DNA from 3 places in the Cupriavidus sp. 05N39 genome. Region 2 is predicted to be linked to each of the others. Evidence: predicted binding sites of a transcription regulator. Region 2 holds the regulator's gene; each other region holds the start of a gene.

Region 1 (2,264 bases), on a different contig from region 2:
GGCGCTGGCGCAGGCAGGGGACTATCGCCTGGCGCCACGCCAGGTCGCCGCCGACGTGTGGCTGCTGGAAGGGGCCAATGCGGATTTCGCGCCGGACAACGGCTGCAACATCATCAACACCGCCTTTATCGACACGGGTGACGGCGTGGTGGTGATCAATACCGGGCCGTCGCACCAGTACGGCGAGCAGCAGCGCCGCGCCATTGCTTCGGTCACGGCGGCGCCGGTGCGGCTGGTGCTCAATCTGAACCTGCATCCGGACTACTTTTTCGGCAACCAGGCCTATACCGACGTGGGCGGCAGCGCGCTGGCCGGCACCATCGACGGCGCCCGGCGCGAAGGGCCTGCATATGCCGACAACCTCTACCGGCTGTGCGGCAACTGGATGCGCGACACGGAACCGGCGCCGCCGCGCCACGTGCTGACCCCGGGCCGGCGCACGATCGGCCGGCACACCTTCGATCTGATCCGGATGGACGGTCACACCGCCGACGACCTCGTGATAGTGGATCGCGGCGCCGGCGTGGTCTTCGCGGGCGGCGTGGCGTTTCGCGAGCGCGTGCCGACCACACCGCATGCGGATCTCAAGCGCTGGCTGGCCAGCCTGGACCATTTGCAGGCGCTGGTGCGCGACAGCGGCGCACGGCTGCTGATCCCCAGCCACGGACCGGCGCTCGGCAGCGCGGACGCCATCGCGCAGACACGCGGCTACCTGCAGTGGCTGGACGCCCGCATGACCCAGGCGGCCTCCCAGGGCCGCGACCTGGCCGAGGTGCTTGCCATGCCGGTGCCGGACGCCTACGCGCGCTGGGGCGCCATGCCGGCGGAGTATTTGCGCAATGTGACGCACCTCTACCCGGCGTATGAGGACGCGGCGTTGAGACGCTGAGTCCGGACAGGTGTGCTGTTCAATTCCGCAACAACGGCAACCGAGTGTTCCGCGCTGGTACGCCATCCCGGCATCCACAGGCCGCCGCGGGGCCGGATGCAGGTGTTTTCCATTGGCATGGGAATTGCCAAGAGTCAGTCTGGTGTGCGAGGCGCACTGGTGAAGATCGACAACAAGAGAGAGGAGCAGACAATGAGGACGTTACGCGTGATGATGGTGCTCGCGGCGGCTGCCGCGAGCCTGGCGGCGCAGGCCGCGGTGACCGATGCCATGATCGAGAATGACGCGAAGTCGCCGGGCGACGTGCTGTCGTGGGGGATGGGCCCGCAAGGCCAGCGCTTTTCCACGCTGAACCGCATCAACACCAGGAACGTCAGCCAGCTGGTGCCGGCCTGGTCGTTCTCGTTCGGCGGCGAAAAGCAGCGCGGGCAGGAAGCGCAGCCGTTGATTCACGACGGCAAGATGTTCGTGACGGCCTCGTACTCGCGCATCTACGCGCTCGATCTGAAGACCGGCAGCAAGCTCTGGAAATATGAGCATCGCCTGCCCGAAGGCATCATGCCCTGCTGCGACGTGGTCAACCGTGGCGCGGCCCTGTACGACAACCTGGTGATCTTTGGCACGCTCGACGCGCAACTGGTGGCGCTGGACCAGAAGACCGGCAAGGTGGTGTGGAAGGACAAGATCGAGGACTATGCCGCCGGCTATTCCTACACGGCAGCCCCCCTGATCGTCAAAGGCATGGTGCTGACCGGCGTCTCCGGTGGCGAGTTCGGCGTGGTGGGACGGGTCGAGGCACGCGACGCGAAGACCGGGCAACTGGTCTGGTCCAGGCCGGTGGTGGAAGGCCATATGGGCTACAAGTACGACAAGGACGGCAACAAGACCGAAGACGGTGTGACCGGTACCCAGAACGCCAGCTGGCCCGGCGAGACCTGGAAGACCGGCGGCGCGGCCACCTGGCTGGGCGGCACCTATGACCCGAAGACCGGCCTGGCCTACTTCGGTACCGGCAACCCGGGGCCGTGGAACAGCCACATGCGCAAGGGCGACAACCTGTATTCGGCCTCGACCGTGGCGCTCGACCCGACTACCGGCAAGATCGTCTGGCATTACCAGAACACGCCGAACGATGGCTGGGATTTCGACGGCGTCAACGAGTTCGTGACCTTCGACCAGGATGGGAAGCGCCTGGGCGGCAAGGCCGACCGCAACGGCTTCTTCTACGTCAATGACGCCACCAACGGCAAGCTGGTGAACGCCTTTCCCTTCGTCAAGAAGATCACCTGGGCCAGCAGCATCGACCTCAAGACCGGGCGCCCCAACATGATCGCGGAAAGCCGGCCGGGCGACCCGGCCGCGGGCAGCGATCCGA
Region 2 (2,264 bases):
CACGGTCATTGCTGCATCTGCGATGCGGCCATCTGATACTTGACCGCTTCGCGGTCGTGGCTTTGCACGCGATCCTTATGGCGAATCACCTGCCGGTCGAGCTTGTCGACGAGCGCGTCGATAGCGGCATACAGGTCTTCATGATGCGCTTCGACAAAGATGTCCTTGCCCTTGAGATGTAGATTGATTTCCGCGTACTGCCGCCGGTCCTTTTCTTTTGTATTGTCGACAGAGAGCAGCACACTTACGCCAATGACTTGATCAAAATGCCTGACGATACGCTCCAGTTTCGTTTCCACGTACTCACGCAGCGGGGGCGTGATGTCCAAGTGGTGTCCACTGATCTTGAAGTTCATAGCGTTTCTCCTTCTGAAAGAGTTGCACCAGGCAGGCGATGCAACTCGGCTACAAAGTCTTGCGGAGAGTAACTGCCGGAATCTTGAGCGCCTCGCGGTATTTGGCAACGGTGCGTCGTGCCACTACGAAGCCTTGCTCGCCGAGCAATTCGGCAATCCGGCTGTCGGACAAGGGATTCCTGGCGTCTTCGGCTCCTATCAGTTGCTTGATCAACGCACGAATTGCCGTTGACGAGGCCGCGCCGCCGGTTTCTGTGGATACGTGACTGCCGAAGAAATACTTCAGCTCGAAAGTCCCCATCGGCGTTGCCATGTATTTATTGGTAGTCACCCGAGAGATGGTGGACTCGTGTAAACCCAGTGTATCGGCAATCTCCCGCAAAACCAAGGGGCGCATCGCAATTTCACCGTGGGTGAAGAAGTTCTTTTGACGTTCGACAATAGCTTGTGCAACGCGCAATATCGTGTCGAACCTTTGCTGGATATTCTTGATCAACCAGCGTGCCTCCTGCAGTTTTTGCTGCAGTCCCGCAGCACCCGCATCGCCTTTTGCACCGCGCAATATCTGCGCGTACATGTCGTTGATACGTAGCCGCGGCATCACATCCGGATTGAGCTGCGCGATCCAGCCGCCATTCAGTTTACGGACAAAAACATCGGGCACGACGAAGTCGGCTTCGGGGCGGCTGTACGCATGGCCCGGATAAGGCGCCAGAGAGCGGATCAGTTCATGCGCCGACTTCAATTCCGGCTCGTCCACCTGCAGCGCTTTTTTCAGGCGCGTGTAGTCGCGCACCGCGAGCAGTTCCAGGTGATTGGTGACAATGGTCAGCGCCAGGTCGCGCTGCGGGTGCTTGATGCGGCGCAATTGCAGCGCCAGGCATTCGGCCGCATTGCGTGCGCCGACACCAGGCGGATCGAAGCTCTGCAGCAGGGTAAGGACGGCGTGGATCTCGTCGACCTCGAATTCAAGTTCATCCGGCAGTTCGCTGCAGATTTCCTCGAGCGAGGCGCTCAGGTAGCCGTCGTCGTCCAGCGACTCGACCAGGAAGATGGCCAGCCCCTTGTCGCGCAACGAAATTTTCAGCGGCGCGAGCTGTTCCATCAGATGTTCGCGCAGCGTGGGTTCGGCGTCGCGCAACTGCATCGGGGTCTTTTCGTCGTCGTCGCCTTGCGGGCGGCGGGCGAAGTCGTCGAGGCTCCAGTCGTTGCCGTAGTCCTCGTTGCTGTCGGAATAGCTGTCTTCGGCCTCGGGCGCGCCGTCGGGGCGGTTCTCGCTGGTGCCCTGGCCGTCGGCGGGCGCCGGCGCGGGAGCGCTCTGCATGTTGACCGAGCCGTCGGCGGCAACGCGCAACGGGCTGTCGAGCCAGTCGTTCTCGCGTTCGAGCAAAGGGTTCTCGGTCAGCGCCTGTTCCACTTCCTGCTGCAGTTCGAGCGTGGACAGTTGCAGCAGCCGGATCGACTGCTGGAGTTGCGGCGTGAGCGCGAGATGCTGCGAGAGGCGGAGCTGTAGCGACGGTTTCATGCGACCTATTTTATGCCCAACTTCCGTGCCGGTGGAACGGAAATTGCTATCGCTGATGACGCCGTGATCGTTGCAGGGTAAAAGGCGACACCGGAGCCACCTTGGGCACAAGGTCGCCGCAGCTGCCGCTTGCTGTGGCGCGCCGCGTTACATGCGGAAATTCTCGCCCAGGTAGACCTTGCGCACCGACTCGTTGGCGATGATGTCTTCAGGCCGGCCCGAGGCCAGCACGGCGCCTTCGCTGATGATGTAGGCGATGAAGCGGGGCGCCGAGGCCAGGGCGCGGGCGATTTCCACGCGGCGGCGTTCGCCGCCTGACAGCGAAAGCGCCGGATTGTCGCGCAGGTGGGCAATCTGGAGGTCATCGAGCAGCGTGTCCAGCC
Region 3 (2,264 bases), on a different contig from region 2:
CGCGGCGATCCCGGAGTCCCTGATCGAGAGCGAGCTGTTTGGCCACCTGCCCAACAGCTTCTCCGGTGCCGGCTCCCGCCCCAAGCGCGGGCTGATCCAGGAGGCCGACGGCGGCACACTCTTTCTGGACGAGATCGGCGACATGCCGCGCGAGCTGCAGTCGCGCCTGCTGCGCGTGCTGGCCGAGGGCGAGGTGCTGGCGATCGGCGCGTCGCGCCCGGTGCCGGTCAACCTGCGCGTGATTTCCGCTACCCATCATCCACTGGACCAACTGGTCAGCAGCGGCCGCTTCCGCGAGGACCTGTACTACCGGCTCAACGGCGCGCGGCTGATGCTGCCGCCGCTGCGCGAACGTACGGACCTGGACTGGATGGTCGACAAGATGCTCGGCGGCGCCGAGCAACAGGCCGCCGTGAGCCTGTCGCCCGCGGCGCGCGCGCGGCTGCAGGCGCATCGCTGGCCCGGCAACCTGCGCGAATTGCGCAACGCGCTCGAGTACGCGCGCGCCGTCTGCAACGACGGCCATATCGAGGCGGAGGACCTGCCCGATGGCCTGGGCGAGATGCCGGTGCGGCAAGATCTGCTGCCGGTATTTCCCGGCACGGCRCCCGCGGGCGCGGCGGCCGAAGCCGCCCCGGCCTTGCCGGCGCCCGGTTTCGACCCCCACCTGCTGCCGCCGGAAGGGATGCTGCTGATGCAATACCTGYGCGCGGCGGGCTGGAACCTGAGCGCGGTGGCACGCCAGATCGGCGTAAGCCGGATGACGCTGTACCGCCGCATGGCGCGCTACGGCATCGAGTCGCCCAACCAGCGCGACGCGGGACACCACTGAGGCGGGCGGCGCGGCGTGCCATCGCCGCCCGCTACACCTGTTCACCACCTGTACAACTGATGCTGTGACACCTGTCACGCCGCAGCCCGCGTACACCCCGCAACGTCCCCGTCCGGCCCTGTTTTTCTCGGGGTAATCCCGTGTTTCTTGCCGCCGGAACCCGCTTTCGCGGGGTGGCACGCCCATTGCGATATGCCTGTCGGAACCTGGAAAAAAACCAGGGCGACAGGAGACATGCATGGGTGAGCACGCGCTGGCCGCACGGCCGCTGGTCGGCATCATCGCCAATCCGATTTCCGCGCGCGATATCCGCCGCGTGATCGCCAACGCCAATACGCTGCAACTGGCCGATCGCGTCAATATCGTGCTGCGCCTGCTGGCCGCGCTGTCGGCTTGCGGGGTCGGCCGCGTGCTGATGATGCCGGACCGCGAAGGCATGCGCGTGCTGCTGGCGCGCCACCTGTCGCGCCGCCAGGGTCCGGACGCCGCGCTGCCGGAGGTGGAATACCTCGACATGCCCGTCACCGCGCGCGTCGACGACACCTTCCTGGCCGCACGCATGATGCGCGAGGCCGGCGTGGCCGCCATCATCGTGCTCGGCGGCGACGGCACCCACCGCGCGGTGGTGCGCGAATGCGGCGCCGTGCCGATCGCCGGCCTCTCCACCGGCACCAACAACGCCTACCCCGAAATGCGCGAGCCCACCATCACGGGCCTGGCCACCGGCCTGTTCGCCAGCGGCCGCATTCCCGCCGCGCATGCGCTGGTCGGCAACAAGCGGCTGGACATTGCGATTGCCGGCGAGGGCGAGGTGCGGCATGACATCGCGCTGGTCGACGCCGTGATTTCGCACGAGCACTTCATCGGCGCGCGCGCCTTGTGGAAGACCGAGACGCTGGGCGCGGTCTTCGTGTCCTTCGCCGATCCGCAGGCCATCGGCCTGTCCGCCATCGGCGGCTTGCTTGAGCCGGTGGGCCGGCACGAGCCCGGCGGCCTGGCGATCGAACTCGCCGCGCCCGGCGAGGGCCGCTTCGAGCTGCGCGCGCCGATTGCGCCGGGCCTGCTGCGCGCTGTGCCCATCGCGGGCTGGGAGCGCCTGACCGACGGCGTGCCGCACCGCGTGCGCCAGCGCGCCGGCATCGTCGCGCTCGATGGCGAACGCGAACTGGTGTTCGGCCCGCAGGACACCGTCACCGTGACGCTGCGCGAGCGCGCCTTCGTGAGCATCGACGTAGCCGCCTGCATGCGCTACGCCGCCGCCGCGGGGCTGATGCGCAGCGGGCGCGCGCCACCGCAATCGCAGCAGCAACATCCTCCACCCCAGCCACTGACCGAGTTTTTTACCGCCACCACAAAACCTTGAAGGAGACAGACATGACAGCCAACTCATCCGGCGCCGCCGGGAACACGCTGCCCCTCGACAAGCAGGAAC

The links. The regulator sigma-54, encoded in region 2, starts transcription at its own class of promoters, with help from an activator protein. The targets are predictions, from matches to a motif close to TGGCANGNAANCTGCTTT.
Region 1: a site for sigma-54 is predicted at 1,003-1,020, ahead of AC1DN0_RS08115 (PQQ-dependent methanol/ethanol family dehydrogenase). Genes of this name have one in related genera too.
Region 3: a site for sigma-54 is predicted at 1,007-1,024, ahead of AC1DN0_RS33800 (ATP-NAD kinase family protein). Genes of this name have one in related genera too.

The regions. Positions count from the first base shown of each region.
Region 1 covers NZ_JBFTNE010000012.1:48,100-50,363, reverse strand. Annotated here, with positions in the region: gene AC1DN0_RS08120 (quinoprotein relay system zinc metallohydrolase 1) at 1-889, shown strand, start outside; gene AC1DN0_RS08115 (PQQ-dependent methanol/ethanol family dehydrogenase) at 1,082-2,264, shown strand, end outside.
Region 2 covers NZ_JBFTNE010000041.1:62,105-64,368, forward strand. Annotated here, with positions in the region: gene hpf (ribosome hibernation-promoting factor, HPF/YfiA family) at 6-356, opposite strand; gene AC1DN0_RS20470 (RNA polymerase factor sigma-54) at 406-1,881, opposite strand; gene AC1DN0_RS20475 (LPS export ABC transporter ATP-binding protein) at 2,029-2,264, opposite strand, start outside.
Region 3 covers NZ_JBFTNE010000107.1:15,286-17,549, forward strand. Annotated here, with positions in the region: gene AC1DN0_RS33795 (sigma-54-dependent Fis family transcriptional regulator) at 1-832, shown strand, start outside; gene AC1DN0_RS33800 (ATP-NAD kinase family protein) at 1,071-2,195, shown strand; gene AC1DN0_RS33805 (thiamine pyrophosphate-dependent dehydrogenase E1 component subunit alpha) at 2,207-2,264, shown strand, end outside.